One region of the Shewanella litorisediminis genome, then DNA from elsewhere that is predicted to be linked to it. Evidence: riboswitches for the same ligand, from Rfam matches in the RefSeq annotation. Region 1 holds a riboswitch; the other holds the start of a gene.
What was found. A riboswitch is a leader RNA that binds a small molecule or an ion and turns the genes downstream of it on or off. The one in region 1 is predicted to bind thiamine pyrophosphate.

Region 1 (8,502 bases):
TTTTTGTGCTTGGCGATATGTGCAGCTTAGGGTAGTTTTACAGCAAGGGCTATTTCAAGGACGTTCCCATGGTGCATAAAGGATTATTCGTAGTGCTGTTGACGCTGATTGTCATGTTAAGCGGTTGCAGTCAGACAAGGCATATGAACAGTGTCGACGCTACCCCAATCCCAATCAATAAGTCACTTTATCCCGAGGAATTCGCTGCCAACGTCAGCAGCTATGCGAGCCTGTTTACTCTGTCGCCAGCCCAATACGATGATATCGAAAGGTTTATCCAAAGGCCTGATATTGCACCATTAGCTCCTTTTCTTCAGGTGCAGCGTTATTTAGTTGATACCTTGACGGACTTTCACTACGAAGGCCAAAGTCTGAATGCTGCAGACGCCTTGATGCTCAACAGTGGCAATTGTATGAGTATGGCAGCGGTCAGCTATGCCGTATCCAAAGCATTAAAGGTACCGATACAGTTTCAGATGGTGCAAAGCGAGCCTGTGCTGCTGGATGTAACCAATAACACGATGATCATTTCCGATCATGTTCGAACGCTGCTATATAACGCCCCCGAAGATGCTGAGTTTCTGAGTCCTTACTGGGGAGGTCATCAGTTTGTCACGATTGACTACTTTCCCAGTGCAACCAGTCTTGCCGGTAGATTGGTAGACGCCGCCACTTTTGTTGCCATGTTCTACCGAAATTTAGCCTCAGATGCTCTCGTTGAGGGACGTTTGGAAGACGCATATTGGCTCGTCCGTGAAGGGGTTAAGTGGGCGCCTGAGTATGTGCCTCTTCTCAATGTGGCTGCAATAGTCCATAGACGCAGTGGAGACTGGCGTTCTGCTGAAGCGCTTTATCAGCATGCATTGGAGATTGAACCCGATAATTTGGCAGTGCTGGATAATTATCGCGCGCTGGCTCAGTTAGAGGGGAATACAGGTTTGGCAGATACGTTGAAGAAGCGTATTGCACAGGTTGAAGATTATCGGGGCTTTGACTTTTATGTACTCGGTCATGAAGCTCTTCAGCAAGGCAACTACAACGAAGCGGAAATGTATTTTTCCAAACTTTTGAAAAACGCGCCTTATTTTCACCCGGGATGGTTCGAACTCGCTAAAGCACAAGCGGTTCAGGGGAAGTTTGATATGGCAAAACAAGCCCTTGAGCAAGCACTGGCACTGTCATCCCGCAGCGAAGACTCACGCCGGTATCAGGCTAAACTCTCGTCATTTAAATAGTCCACTGGCGGCATGTATACAAAGGCGTTGTCGGATAGATGGGTAAAGAATGCAATTTCATTGTGTATTGCAAGGTGCTTCCAGTCATAGTGCCTGACTCACCCCTCGGCTCGCGGGGGCGTCGAACCATGAGCGCACGCATTATGGAAAGCTGCTTCAGTTAATACTAATATTATTGGGATTTAAGATGATTGCTTGGGTCAGATCCTTGGCTGGAGCACTGGGATGCAAGCAGAATAATTGACGGTATGTTACTAAATAAGGGGTAGATACTGCCGTTTAATTGGTGTAACTTGTCTTTGTTCTGCTTGGAGATTAGCGCAGAGCAGGTTTACCCAGAATTAACACGGAGGTTGAGCGTTATGTTCAAGATAATACATTGGATGGTGGTATCTCGTTCACACTTGTTGGGTGATTTACTGGATTGCCGCTGGCCGCAGGAGTTTTTGGTCAAGCTGACCAAGGCGGCTCCTGAAGAGATGTGCAACAAGTTGCACCTCAGTCAGATCTCACTGGTTGTGATTGATCTGGCATCGGTCGATCTGCAAAAGGCCTATCAGCTGCAGAAGCATATCGAAAGGGAATATTCGTCCATTAAGGTGGTATTTCTCCACTTTCCCCGTCAAACCGATGCGCGTTTCCTCGTTAATCAATCCGTCACCGCGGGCGTGTTTTTCTTTGACGCCAGCCTTGCCGAGATAGGTGAAGGCCTTGGCGAAGTCCTGAAAGGTCGCAGCCATATCCCGGCACAGTTACTGCGAAGCAGCAATGGTGATGACTACGAGGAAGACAGTGAGAAACTGACCATCCGTGAGCGTGAAGTGCTGCAGGCACTCTTGTCGGGCAGCACCAACCTCGACATCGCCAACCGGCTGTTCGTCAGTGAAAGCACCATCAAGACTCACCTTTACCGTGCTTTTCGCAAGATTGGGGTCTCCAGTCGTGGCCAGGCCATTGCCTGGGCTCAAACCCATTTGCACGAAGTGCATGTTTGATGGCATCAAGCTGAGTCAGCAATGCTGGTGAGTAATAAAAAAGGCGTCTGTGACGCCTTTTTTATTGGATGAAACCCGGTTACCCGAGCCAGGCCGTTATTGCCTTGGCATCTTCCAGATGCAGTGACACAGTATCCAGCGGTGCTGCCTGAAGCCTTAAGGTGGTAGTCATCAGCTCATCGCGGCGGAAAAAGTGCAGCGACAGCTCATCGCCTTCGTTGTAACTGTTGAGCACGCCTTCAAGATTGGCACTGGCCTGAAGCCCATCTATGGCTATCAATAAATCACCGGCCGACAAACCGGCAAGATGCGCACTGCCGGACTCTGCCACTGTCTGAATTCTCACCCCCAAGGTTTCGGCCTTGTATTTGGCGCCCAGAGACAGGGTTAGTGCTGATGGATTGCCACCACCAGTGTCGTTTTGACCACTGGCGGCTCTTAGCTCCATGCGGACACCAAACCCGGCAAGCAGGGGCGCGAGAGGCAAGTCGTCTGTGTTATCCAGATAAGCGAAAATATCGCTCACATCACGGCCAAGAAGCTCTGCCACCAGGGCCTGATGGCTATCTTCGTCTGTCCCTTTGCCTGTCAGACCAAAACGCTCCCATAACAGGCGCATCAGGGAGTCCAGGCTCTCTTTACCTGCGGTTTCCTTTCGGATGACGAGGTCGAGGTAGAGTCCAAACAGCGCCCCCTTGGTGTAGTAACTCACGATGGCGTTTTGGGCATTCTCATCCTGCTTGTAAAACTTGGTCCAGGCATTAAAGCTTGATTCTCTGAGGCTTTGCTTGAAACGACCGACACCCCGGTATACCCGGGTCATGGTTTCACTGAGCATGTCCAAATAGGTTTCGGTATCGACTTTGCCTGCTTTGAATGTCAGCAGGTCGTCATAGTAGGACGTTAATCCTTCGTATGCCCACAGTTGCCGGGTGTAGCTCTCGCTCTCCAGGGCGTAGGGGATGAAAGATGCGGGTTTGATGCGTTTAACGTTCCAGCTGTGGAAATACTCATGGCTGCACAGGGATAAGTAAGTGCGGTAGTCCTTATTTACCTTGGCGCTCATGGACAGTGGCAGATCTTTGCGTGAGCACACCAGCGCCGTGGAGCTTCGGTGTTCAAGCCCGCCGAACCCATTGTCCAGCACCATGGTCATAAACAGGTATTCATCGAAGGGGGCCGGAGCGCCAAACAGCTTGATTTGGGTCTCGCAGATAGCTTTTAAATCCTGGCACAGGCGGTCCATATCGCAGCGATGACGGCCGGTCAGCACTATGTGGTGTGGCACTCCGCAGGCTTCAAAACTCGCCAGGGTAAAGTCGCCCATTTCCACCGGGTGGTCGATAAGGGCGTCATAGTTTTCGGCTTCGAAGGCGCCAAACTGCCAGGCATCCCCTCCACGCCTTGGCAGGGTCGTCGCCACTCGCCAATGGTTGAGAGCAACCTCGGTCGGGGCCTTAATCTCAACCCAGAGGGGGCTGTCGGTTTGGCCTTCCACAGCCAAAAACACGCTGGAGCCGTTGAAAAAGCCATGGGTCATATCCAGATGGGCACTGCGTACCGACAGGTCGAAAGCATATACCTGATAGCAAAGCTTAAGTGGTTCAGTGGTACTGTTTTGCGCCTGCCAGCGCTGTTTGTCGAGCTGGGTCAGGGCAACGGGGTTACCGGATTGCGAGGCTTTGAGGCCAATCAGATTACGGGCAAAATCGCGCACCATATACGAGCCCGGGATCCAGGCCGGTAAAGAGAAAACTTGGTTAACACTTGGGTTTGGGATCTCCAGATTGACCTCAAACAGATGGGCCTTGGGATCACTTGGAACAATGCTGTAGCGGATCATAATGGTTCCTGAAATCAACTTTGAAGGCATGCTGCCAAAATCCTGCCCGGTTGGCAAAGGGAGTTGGCAACGGGCGTGGGCTTTTCCCTTACCCAAATGCCCTTGGCCTTGCTATGATAAGCCCATTGAATTCAAGGCAGAAAGCCAGTCACTTTTCCTCAGGAATAGATAGCCAACCCTGACAGCATATGGAGTTCACCATGGCCGAAGAAACCATTTTCAGCAAGATAATCCGCCGCGAAATCCCCGCCGATATCCTGTATCAGGATGAGCTGGTCACGGCGTTTCGTGATATCGCCCCCAAGGCGCCGACCCATGTGTTGATAGTGCCCAATCATCTTATTCCCACAGCCAACGATGTGAAGGCATCGGATGAACTGGCGCTTGGGCGCATGTTTACTGTGGCTGCCAAATTGGCAGATGAAGCCGGTATCGCCAAAGATGGTTATCGACTCATCATGAACTGCAACAGTCATGGCGGTCAGGAGGTGTACCACATCCATATGCACCTGGTGGGCGGCGAGCCGTTGGGCCCCATGCTGGCCCAGCGCTGATCGGCGGTGCTATGAAAGTTAATCCGGATTTTTTTGAGCTTACGCCCCTGGCGCAACGCTTCGTCAGCCAGTTGGCCCAGTGTCGGCGTCTTGGTATCAAGGTGCACGAAGGCAGTGAGCATCATGTACTTTTGGAGCTGCCCTACAGTCAGGCGCTGATTGGCTACCCTGACACCGGGGTAATCCACGGTGGGGTAATAACCACCCTGATAGACACCGCCAGCGGCACAGCCGTGGTCTGTGCCATTCAGGAGAAGTTCCAAACCCTTGAAATTTCGCCCACCCTGGATTTGCGGGTCGACTATATGCGTCCTGCCGAACCCGGCAAGAGTGTGTACGCCTTTGCCGAGTGCTACCGCTTATCATCCAACATCGCCTTTACCCGCGCCATTGCCTATCAGGACAGCATAGATGAACCCATTGCCCACGCGGTTGGCTCCTTTATGCGGATAAGCCCTGAAATGGTGGGGGAGACCTTCCGCAATGCGCTCTTGGAAGACAACGTCATCCTTGGTCCTGTGGTGACTGAGCTTGCCCATTGTCCCGACGAGGCCCAAAGTCCAAAACCCATGGATGTGAAGGAAATCGTGCGCCGGGTAGCCGAGCTCAATGACTTCGGTCACCTGTTGGAGCAGGTGCCCTATGCCCGTTTCATCGGTATGGAAGTGGAGCGATTCGGCGATGAGCTGGTTTGCCGCTTGCCCTCACGGGACGCCAATATTGGCAACCCCGTATTGCCCGCTATCCATGGTGGGGTAATTGCCGGCTTTATGGAAATGTCAGCAATTGTGCAGTTAATGGTGTTTATGCAAACATCCAGAGTGCCTAAAGTCGTCGACTTTTCAATTGATTACCTTAGGGCAGGCTTGCATAAAGATACCTTTGCCGAGTGTATTATCACCCGGCAGGGAAGGCGGGTCGCCAATGTGAATATCAGTTGCTGGCAGACCAATCGCAAACAGCTGATAGCCACGGCCAGGGCGCACTTTCTGATTGATTAAGGTGATTGATTGATGGTGACGTCTTTGCTTTGACTGCAATCAGCGGGCATTCAGCAAAACGTGGCTACACTGGCGAGGATGACACAGGTTTCCCATGCTCAATTGGGTCTGAATCTTAATGGCACAGGCGCTGCGCATGGTTCGCAAAACAGGAGGTTTTATGAAGATTGCACAGCTGGTTTTACTGGTTGTAATGGTGATGGTTGCCGGCGGCTGCGCCAAACATACCGCAGGGATTGCGGCATCTTCTTCGGGGGATATTCGGGTAGATAACAGCACCTTTGGGCGCGAGGTTTCCGTGGGCGAGCTTAAAATGAGCAGCAGCGGTGATTTACTCAAAGCACATGCGCTTATTCAAAGCCGGGTGGCTACCGATCTGAGGCTCCAATATCGCTTCACCTGGTACGATACCCAGGGGCTGGTGATTGATGGAGAAGGGCAGAGCTGGCAATCCCTTAAGCTCCACGGCATGCAACAGATGCAAGTCAGCTCGGCGGCGCCCAATCCCTCCGCCAGCCGCGTTGAGGTCTACGTTCGCAAGGCGTTTTCCAACTAGGCCACATTGGCGCTGATTGCTAATGATTAAACACCGGCATAGCCGGTGTTTTTGTGGGGGCCAGGCTTCATCGACGGCACTGTTTACTCCCATTGCCCGTAGCACAGACGTCTGAAATATGGCGTCTGTCACCCCGGTGAAAATTTCCACCTTTGGTTTGCAACAAAAGTATCATCCTTGCGGGATATGGGCGTATAATTGGCCGCGCCATGGGGTGTCTGCCGTATGCAGACTGAGATGTTTTCGGACAAACCCTTAGAACCTGATCCGGCTGATACCGGCGTAGGAATGGGCTGATACTGCAAATTTATTGCCACTCCGAGCTTGCCGGATCTCATACAAATTTTGTTGAGGTCCAAATGTTTACTAAATCCCGTATTCCCCTGTTTGCCCTTGCACCCGTGTCTTTGGCGGTGTGTTCGTCGCTGGCCTTTGCTGCCAATGGCAATCCCACTCCAGCCAGCGAAGAAGACCCCATGGAAGTGATGCTGGTGACGGCCGATTTCCGGGGACTCTCGGTTGAAAAAATTCCCTCCAGCGTTACCGTGATTGATGCCCAGAAGATAGAAGACGAAGGGGCGCGGCACTTTGAAGACATTCTGGGCTCTGTGGCCAATTTCAACTGGTCCGGTGGCACCTCAAGACCCCGTTATTTTCAGATCCGCGGGGTAGGCGAGCAGGAAGACTATAAGGGCGCGCCCAATTCCTCCGTTGGCTATTTGATTGATGATATCGACCTGTCGGGGTTGGGCATGGTGTCCAGCATGTACGACCTGCAACAGGTGGAAGTTCTTCGCGGCCCTCAGGGAACCCGCTATGGCGCCAATGCGCTGGCAGGTCTTATTTATCTTAAGAGCAAGGATCCCACAGAGCAGTTTGAGCACGGAGCACAGCTTAGCCTCGGCAATGACAATCTCAGAACCTTCGCCGGTTTCAGCTCCGGTCCCATGATGGACTCGGGAGAACTTCTGTACCGTGTCGCCATTGAGCAGCACCGCCAGGATGGCTTTCGTGACAACCTGTATCTCGGCCGCTCAGATACCAACGAGCGTGATGAGCTGAGCTTCAGAACCAAGCTGCGTTGGTATGCCAACGACAATACCCAGGTTGACTTCACCCTGATGCACGCCGACTTTGATAATGGTTACGATGCCTGGACACTGGATAACAACGGTTTTAATACCCTGACCGATATGCCGGGCACCGATGCCCAGCGCACCACGGGTGTGGGGTTGAAGGTGCTGTACGATGGCTTTGATAAAGCCGAGTTGACGTCGCTGACCAGTTTTGCCGGTACTGATCATCATCACGGCTACGATGGCGACTGGGCAAACCCGGAATATTGGGCCGCACGCCAGTGCACTGATGATTACGATGTCAACGGTAATGGTGATTATGCAGAGCTCCTGCCCTGCGAATACGATTACACCTGGGACAAGCGAGGCGAACGCAGCACTGTGTCCCAGGAGTTCCGTTTGGCCAGCAACGAGGCGGGCAAGATTTGGGGTGACAGCACCGCCTGGCTCGTTGGCCTGTATGGTATGCAGCTTAAGGAAGACAACGACCTTGCTTCTTTTTACAACGGTTGGCCAGATGAAGCGCTGCGCTCCAGCTACGACGCGACCAACCTTGCCATCTTTGGTCAGCTCGACAGTGACCTCGGTCAGAACATAAACCTGTCGGTGGGACTGCGCCTTGAGCGCCGGGACGCTGATTACAGCGATGATGCAGGGGATGCCTTCGACCCATCTGAAACCATGTGGGGTGGCCATATTGCCATTGGCAAACAGCTCAATGAGCAGCATAACCTCTACGGCCGCATTGCCCGCGGTTACAAGGCGGGCGGCTTTAACATGTCGTTGCCTGCCGAGTTTGCCGATAAGAAAGAGTTCGATACCGAGGTGCTCTACAACTACGAAATTGGCCTTAAATCCAGCTTCCTGGAAGGCAACTTCGACACCAATCTGGCGCTGTTCTTTATGGACAGACAGGATCAGCAAGTGTCTGCTTCCCAACAAGACCCGGCCAAGCCACAGCGTTTCGTTCTCTTTACCGAAAATGCGGGCAGCTCAACCAACTACGGTGCCGAGCTTGACCTTAACTGGTACGCCACCGATAACCTGCATTTCTACGGCAGCCTTGGCTATCTCAAGGCCGAGTACGGCGATTACAGCTATCAGGATAAATATGGCAGTCTGGTTGACCTCTCTGGTCGCGAGCTCGCCCACGCCCCCAATTGGACCTGGTCACTGGGCACCACCTGGCGCGCCGACTCTGGCTTTTTTGCCAACCTCAATGCCAATGGCAAGAGCAAGTTC
Region 2 (8,502 bases), 530 kb from region 1:
GGTATAGAACGGCGCCTCGGCGCAATGCTCAAGCTGCTTCTCCATGTTTTCTTTAATGAGCTGCATGGGGATATGGCCCGGGCCTTCGATGATGGTCTGCACATCGTATTCCCAGGCGATTTTCACAAGCTCACCCAGGGTTTCGAGCTCAGCAAACTGGGCTTCGTCATTGGCATCGGCAATGGAGCCCGGACGCATGCCATCGCCGAGTGACAGCGACACATCATAGGCGGCGCAAAGCTCGCAAATATCGCGAAAATGAGTGTAGAGGAAGTTTTCCTGATGGTGGCTTAAGCACCACTTGGCCATGATGGAGCCGCCGCGGGACACAATGCCGATGACCCGCTTGGCGGTCATGGGCACGTAGCGCAGCAGCACGCCCGCATGGATGGTGAAGTAATCCACCCCCTGCTCGGCCTGCTCAATCAGGGTGTCGCGAAACACTTCCCAGTTAAGATTTTCGGCGATGCCGTTTACCTTCTCCAGCGCCTGATAGATGGGCACAGTGCCGATGGGCACCGGCGAGTTGCGCACTATCCACTCGCGGGTCTCGTGAATATATCGGCCGGTGGACAAGTCCATCACGGTATCTGCGCCCCAACGGGTAGACCACACCAGTTTTTCCACTTCTTCCTCAATGGACGAGGTGACCGCCGAGTTGCCGATATTGGCGTTCACCTTCACCAGAAAGTTGCGGCCGATAATCATCGGCTCGGCTTCCGGGTGGTTGATGTTTGCCGGAATAATGGCGCGGCCTCGTGCCACTTCGTCACGGACAAACTCAGGGGTGATGGGCTTGCCAACCAAGGCGCCGAAGGCCTGGCCTGGCTTTTTACGGTTAAGCTGCTCGTCGGTAACTTCATCCCGGGCCATGTTTTCGCGAATGGCGATGTATTCCATCTCCGGCGTAATGATCCCCTGACGGGCATAGTGCAGCTGGGTGACCCGCTTGCCAGCTTTGGCGCGGCGCGGCTTTGGAAGCACGTCAAATCGCAGGTGATCCAGCCCCTCATCGGCGAGACGCTGCTGGGTAAAATTGGATGAGGCGCTGTTAAGCTCCTCGGTATCGCAGCGCGATAAAATCCAGCCTTCACGCAGCTTTGGCAGCCCCTGACGCACATTGATGTGAGCTTCGGGATCTGAGTAAGGTCCGGCGCAGTCATACACCTTGATGGGCGGATTAGCCTCGAAGGTTTCTTCGCCGCGGCTATTCACTATGCGGGTATCGGTTTGATGGATTTGGCGCATGCCCACCTGGATATCAGGCCTGGAGCCTTCAATGAAAATCTTTTCGGAATTGGGGCGGCGCAGCGGCTTTAAGTTATCGATAAAGTCCTGGGCGGCTTTACGGGTTTCGCGGCGGTTTGACATCAGCAATCTCACTTTTGGTTTCAAAATGGAGTTGCTTGTCGGGGGAGAAAATTGAGCAGTTGAATCAGCGGCGACGACATTTTTGCAGTGTTTTCAGCGCTGTCTGGCGTCTCATTCACCCCGGTTGCCTGGCAAACTCTCGGCATTTTTTGCTGAGTTTTAGCGTTGCTGGCCACTTGGTCATCAGTTTGCGGTGGGCTTTCGCCTCATTTTCCGGCTTATCTTCCGGTTTATCTTCCGGCTTAGGCTGCTGACACTAACTGGGGTGGATTTGATGCTTGTTTCCTTCGCAGGTTCTAACCTGATCAGGTTCAACGGATCCCGAATAAACGGTCTCAGCCCTAAGGCACTCCGACAAGTGCTGGCAGTATAGGCTTAAGCGAAGGCCGATGACAATAGCCGCGAACGGGAAAATTATTCACAAGTAAAGTGAATCAATAATCCATTGTAATTCAAATAAATAATCAATAATATACGCTATCAAATGAATTTGTTTCAACGCAAATCCTGCTTACCCATCAGCGCAAGATACTTATTGATGCCTTCTTTGAGGGCCTTTTTCACCCTGTCTTCACCGCAGCGAAACGGGTATCCCAGGTTTTCTGCGTGAGGATTGAGCGGCGTTGGCACCTTGACCACCCGATAGCAGGTATCGCCGGATTTCACGATGCGGTTGGGATCTATGTCGGAATCCAGGGTGTTGGGTTTATAGAAATCATCGGCATCCGGCACCAGCAGCACTTCCATCTCGGGCAGAAGCTCTGACATGCCACGCCCCGCCGCATTCATGTGAGCGGTTTGCTGATTAGCGTAACTCTCCGACAAGGCGGTTAACGCCAAAGCGTTCTGGCGCGCCATAAAGCGGCTGGCGGGAGTCGAGAAATCAAGTTGGGTGTGCTCGGACTGAGTGTTATCGGGCTGCTTGTTATCTTGCTGCTCGTGATCGGCAGCGAGCACCTCAATTGGCGGCAGAGACTCCCGTCTCACCGCTGCTATCACGGGCTCAGCAGGTAAGGATTCCTCCTTGATAACGTCAGCCTCTTTTGGCACATGCGCTAAAGCGGGTTCAACAGGTTTGTCCTCCTTCAATTGCTCACGCTCAGCCTGTTCGGGTTGGGGGCTGGTTGCAGTGGGCGCTGAAGAATTTGCTTCTGGCAGCTGTTCAGTCGCCTGTTTTGGCGCACTGAAAACCAGATAGGATTGCAACGCCTTAGGCTTGTTGGCGTGTTCATCCAGCGCTGAGCTTAACGTGCTGAGGTGCGGCGCAAGTTGCCAGGCGAGCAGCCCCAATACCGCAAGGTGTATCAGGGTAACGGGAAGCAGTAGCTTAAGCGGCAATGTCTCTCGCTCTCCGGCCACCTCTCGTGGCAAGACACTGAAGGTCGTCTTTACCGGACAGCTATCATACTCAGCGCACTTGTTGTCAGCCTGGTCGCTTTCACCACTGCTTTCATCTGCTTCATCGGCATCACGGCCGGGCAAAATGCACCAATCAACCGGTGCTGATGGCAGTTTCTGCGGTGTTCGCATCGCAGATAATGGCCTCAGGGCAAAATACGTGCGTTCAATGTCATCAGCGCCTTTTCCTTGTTCCATCCAAAAGAGCTCTGCAGTGTCTATCGAGCCGCAGTTTCGGCTGGCATGGATGGCGGGTAATGCATGAGTGAGAGCGACTCTGTTTGCTGCTTGCGATCCGCTGTCATCCGGGCGGTGCCAGCCTTTGCTGCTCTTTGTGGCCAATTCAGAATGACGGCCAGACTCTGCGTCGTTACTGCTTTTCGTCAAACGCCTTTCCTTTTCCCTGGCCAATCTCAGTTGTTCATCCATGCTGTCTGTCAGTAACTTCCATCCCAACTTTCTTTGGGGATAAGAAAGCTTGATATATCCGCTCTTTCACGCGAGCTTCTGTCTATACCGCTATTGGAACAGGTGCAGGCTGCAAAAGTTCCGACATGGCGATTATCAGGCTTTCAAACCTGCCGGCTTTTTAGTAATGAAATTCATCTCCCATCAAAAGCGCAACTTTCAATATACTGATTTAAAATGAATTAATTAATTTAAGCGTACACATGTACTCTTTTTTGTGGTGTTTGCCAAACGCGAATGTTAGATTAACGGCTCTAACGCCAAGCCCAAGCTTAAGAGTTCACCATGCCTTCAACCCAAACCAGCAGCGTCTCAGCCTCTGCCTCCGTCAATGCCAACACCACGCAGGCGCCAGCCGCTTATTGTGAACGGGAAGAGCTGGCTAATACCTTAAGCCATGGTATCGGGGTGCTGGCGGCGCTGATTGGCACTGCAGCCATGTTGCATGACAGCATTGGACATCTGAGTGTGCTGCAAACCCTCGGCGTTGGCCTCTATGGCCTTAGCATGGTGCTGCTGTTTGCCTGCTCTACCGCCTACCATTGGACCAGGTCGCCTGCGCTTAAACGCAGATTCAAGCTGTTTGATCACTGCGCCATTTACCTCCTGATCGCAGGAACCTATACCCCCTTTGTCCTCATTACGCTTGAAGGTGCCGGCGTAGATTGGGTGCTTGCCGCCATCTGGTTGCTTGCTCTCGGCGGAATAGGTTTCAAGCTGCTGTTTTTGCATCGCTTTAAAGCATTTAGCCTGGTGCTCTATCTTGCCATGGGTTGGCTGTGTATGGCCGTGCTCGACCAGATGATTGCAGGGCTGACCGACACTGGCTTTACCCTGCTGCTCACCGGCGGCCTGTTTTACAGCCTGGGGGTGGTGTTTTATGCGGTGAAACGCATCCCCTTCAACCACGCCATCTGGCATCTGTTTGTGCTTGGCGGCGCTATCAGTCATTTTTTGTGTATTTACCTGACGGTGATCCCCAAAGGCTGATGGTCAAAGACTAATTTCCAAAGGCGAAGCCAGCCATCCAGCCCCAGTTGTTACCGCTGTCAGCTAGTCGATAGCAGCGCCTCAGACGCTAAACAACACTAGTGAAAATCCCGCGAAGTCACCTTGAGGCTATCGAGCAAATGCGAGATATCCTCAAGCCGGCCGGCCACCACATGGGTCACCCCATCGGCATGTTCCACGGTGCCGCTTACTTTCAAAATAGTTGATGTCAAATACGGCTTTCGCTGCGCTCTTGCTGTGCCCATCCACACAATCAGGTTGGTGTTACCTGTCTCATCTTCCAGGGTAATAAAGGTTACGCCTGATGCAGTGCCGGGTCGTTGCCTGCCGGTAACCACACCGGCAACAGTCACCAGCTGCCCATGACGGGTGTTTTCAAGTGCTTTTGCTGTCAAAAATTTTCCAAGTAGCCCAGCGGTTCGCAGCAATGCCATCGGATGTTGCCCCAGGCTTAAGCCCTTGCTGCGATAATCCGCCTTGAGACACTGCACCCCACTGGGGGCATCCAGCCTAGGCTCTGAGCCGCCCGGTTGCAGCGGCTCCGGCAACTCATCAAACAGCGGCAGGCTTGCCTGGCGGGCCGAGAGTTGCCAACGGCTTTGAAATCGGTGGCCACTGAGTAGCCTGAAGGCATCCGCAGCGGCAAGCTGTTCCAGTGCGTGCCTGTCGAGCAAGATGCTGACTTCACTCAAGTGCGCGAAACCGGCAGCAGGGCGAACGGCAACCAGCCGTTGCATGGCGCCTTCTTTCAGGCCTTTTACCTGCCTGAATCCGAGCCGTATGGCAAAGCCGGTGGCGGTTTTCACCAGGTCGCTGTCCCACTGGCTGTGGTTGATACACACATCAAACACCTCTACCCCATGGCGGCGCACGTCCTGCAAGAGCTGCGATGGGCTGTAAAACCCCATCGGCTGGCTGTTCAGCAGCGCGCAGCAAAAGGCCGCCGGGTGGTAAAACTTAAGATAAGCAGAGACATAGGCTAAAAGCGCAAAGCTTGCCGAGTGGGATTCTGGAAAGCCATACTCACCAAAGCCCTGAATTTGGCGAAAGATCTGCCGGGCAAAGTCTTCGCTGTAGCCCCGCGCGGCCATGCCATCCAGCAGCTTTTGCTCGAAGGGCCACAGCTTGCCGGTGTGTTTCCAGCTGGCCATGGCCCGGCGCAGCGCATCCGCCTCACCGCCACTGAACCCGGCTGCCACCATGGCAAGCTTGATCACCTGCTCCTGAAAAATCGGCACCCCCATGGTGCGCTCAAGTACGGCTTTGACTGCCTCGCTGGGGTAAGTCACCGCTTCCAGCCCTTTGCGGCGCCTCAGGAACGGATGCACCATGTCGCCCTGAATCGGTCCCGGGCGCACAATCGCAATTTGGATAACCAGATCGTAATAACATGCGGGCCTGAGCCTTGGCAGCATGGACGTTTGCGCCCGGGACTCCACCTGAAACACCCCCATGCTGTCGCCGCGGCAAAGCATACGATAGACATTGGGATCTTCGGCTTTGATTGACCGCATGCCAAAGGGCTGCTGATGACGGCTGATAAGCGCGAAGCACTTGCGAATGGCAGTCAGCATCCCCAGCGCCAGCACGTCTACTTTCAGTAGCCCCAGCGCCTCCAGATCGTCCTTATCCCACTGGATCACAGTTCTGTCTTCCATGGCGGCATTTTCCACCGGCACCAACTCAGAGAGCGGTCCGGCGGAAATCACAAATCCGCCCACATGTTGGGATAAATGACGCGGAAACCCAAGCAAGGACTGCACAAGGTCGCCATACATATCGGCGCCGGGCAACTGCGCAGCCAATTGCTCGCGCCAGGGGTGGCTCGGGTCGCGCCTGTCGATGCCCTGAATCAGCCTCGCCACCAGCTCTCTGTCCAGTCCCAGCACCTTGCCCACCTCCCCCATGGCGCTTTTCAGCCGATAGGTGATCACACTCGCCGCCAGCGCCGCCCGGTGGCGGCCGTACTTGCGGTAAATGTACTGAATCACTTCTTCACGGCGCTCATGCTCAAAGTCCACGTCGATATCCGGCGGCTCGTGGCGTTCTTTGGAAATAAAGCGTTCAAACAGCATGTTGACCCGGGTGGGATCCACTTCGGTGATCCCAAGGCAAAAACACACCACCGAATTGGCTGCCGAGCCGCGGCCCTGATGCAAAATCCGCTTGCGTCTGGCAAAGCGGACAATGTCATAAATGGTGAGGAAAAAGTATTCGTACTCAAGCTCATGGATAAGCTTAAGCTCGGCCAGATACTGGCGTTTCACCGCCGCCGGCACCGCTATGCCGTAGCGGCGCCTGGCACCTTTGGCCACCTCCCGGGCAAGGTATTCACTGGCGCTTAAACCGGGGGGCACCAGCTCTGCCGGGTACTCATACCTGAGCTCATCCATCGAAAACCGGCACTGGCTGGCAATCTTCTGCGTGTTGGCAATCCAGTCCTGTGGGTAACGGCGACGGATACTGGCAAGGGGCCGCAAGTAATGCTCAGCGTTCTGGCACAAGTGCCCTTCGGCCTCATCCAGCCTGAGGCCTAAGCGAATGCAGGTAAGCACATCAAGAAGTGGCTGGCGCGCCGCGCTGTGCATGCGTACATCGCCCGCCGCCACGCAGGGAATGTCGCACAAACTGGAGAGGCGCATCAAATAGCGCTGCCACAGGCTGCCTGCGGCCTCAAGACACTGTTCTGCCAGTAAGTAGCGCCGACCCTGCCAGGGCGTAAGTTGCTTTGCCAGGCGCTTTTGAGTACCAAACCACTGCCGCTCGGTCGCGGCAATATCAGTCCCCGGGTTTTGGGGCATAGGTGGGCGCCACAGGAGCACACAGTCAGGCAGCGGCGATAACAGGTCATCCAGATTGATGCGATATTCCCCCTTGGGCGCACGTCGCCGGCCGCGACTTATCAAGCGGCACAGGGCGCCGTAACCTGCCCGGCTCGTGGCCAGCAGCACAAAGATGCCTTCCGGCAGCCTGAACTCACTGCCCACAATCAGGGAAATCCCGGCATCCACCGCGGCCATGTGAGCCTTGACCACTCCGGCCACGGAACACTCATCGGTAATGGCGATGGCGCTGTAGCCAAGTCGTGCCGCCTCGGCCACCAGCTCCTGCGGGTGCGACGCGCCCCGTAAAAAGCTGTAGTTACTGATGGCATGAAGCTCGGCGTACATCAAAACCAACCCTGCAAATAAAGTCCAGTCTCGTTCTCACGGCGAAACACCCAGCAAAGGCCCCCGTACACATGGCGGGCAAGATAATAGTCCCGCGCCGCGCCCATGGTTTTTCCGCCCGGCACACTCTCGCTTACCTGCTGTGTATCAAGCTCAGTTGTGCTCTGAGTCGCCACGGCTTGACTGCCATGCCACCAGGGCTCACGCAGTCGCTCGGGGCCGCGCAGCAGCTCAACATCGGTCTCTGCAATCGCTTCAGGCGCAACCAAAAGCCAGGGAGGGCGGCAGGCAAGCGACAGCCCTTCAACTGCAACATCCTTTGTGGCAGCGGGGTTGTTTGCTGCTTCATTTACAGCAGTCTCGGTGACTGCTGTCATGTTCGTTGCTGTAAGCGGCGCTATAACCATCCGATCATCGTTCGCCCCATCAATTTCACCCACAGTCACCTTGCCAGACTCTCGAGCTTCAGGGAGGGAAAACCCTGGGTGGATCACGTTCAAAGCGGCGGCCGTCTTTGCTACTTTTTTATCTGATGCAGGGGGGATGCAGGCAGGCGTTGCTGCACTTTGCCGCTCTAAAGGCTTTGGCGTCTTTGAAACAGGTACAACAGCTGCAATCTTTTCTCTTTCGCTGCGTCGTTCTCTCCGTCTTACTTCTGGTGTCTGTGGGGGAAGCGAGGACGGCGCTGAAAAAGGCATTGAGACGACAGCCACAGGTGCTGACATGGGTTGCAGGCAAAAGCTGTGCTCCGGCAAAAGCGCTTGCCTGGCACCGAGGCGCCTTACCCTGTTTGCACCCAGCCGGGCTTCGAGCCGGGCCAGCAAACTCAAACTGGCCCTGTGACAGTTTTCGATGGCTCCTGCCGGCGGCGCACGTCTGGGGGAAAAGTGGCAGCGGTGCAGTGTCAGCGCCACCACGGGTGCCGCCAGCGTAAAGCGTTCCAGCTGCAAACGGCACAGCGCCAAGAGGCCATCGGCCGTGTATTCGGCAAAGGGGTACGCCAGCGACAACCGCGCTTCATGAACTTCTGCAGAGGCTTGAGCCGATTCAATACCATCGACAGTCTTGGGTAGCGCGTCAGCTA

Region 2: linked by a shared signal. The riboswitch ahead of thiC (phosphomethylpyrimidine synthase ThiC) and the one ahead of JQC75_RS07125 (TonB-dependent receptor) in region 1 are both predicted to bind thiamine pyrophosphate.

Annotation. Positions count from the first base shown of each region.
Region 1 covers NZ_CP069213.1:1,626,589-1,635,090, forward strand. Annotated here, with positions in the region: gene JQC75_RS07095 (tetratricopeptide repeat protein) at 69-1,235, shown strand; gene JQC75_RS07100 (response regulator transcription factor) at 1,598-2,230, shown strand; gene JQC75_RS07105 (M61 family metallopeptidase) at 2,310-4,073, opposite strand; gene hinT (purine nucleoside phosphoramidase) at 4,274-4,627, shown strand; gene JQC75_RS19060 (PaaI family thioesterase) at 4,639-5,628, shown strand; gene JQC75_RS07120 (YcfL family putative periplasmic lipoprotein) at 5,789-6,184, shown strand; TPP riboswitch at 6,385-6,490, shown strand; gene JQC75_RS07125 (TonB-dependent receptor) at 6,544-8,502, shown strand, end outside.
Region 2 covers NZ_CP069213.1:2,156,605-2,165,106, forward strand. Annotated here, with positions in the region: gene thiC (phosphomethylpyrimidine synthase ThiC) at 1-1,371, opposite strand, end outside; TPP riboswitch at 1,637-1,735, opposite strand; gene JQC75_RS09445 (hypothetical protein) at 1,867-2,967, opposite strand; gene trhA (PAQR family membrane homeostasis protein TrhA) at 3,523-4,227, shown strand; gene JQC75_RS09455 (error-prone DNA polymerase) at 4,326-7,418, opposite strand; gene JQC75_RS09460 (Y-family DNA polymerase) at 7,418-8,502, opposite strand, start outside.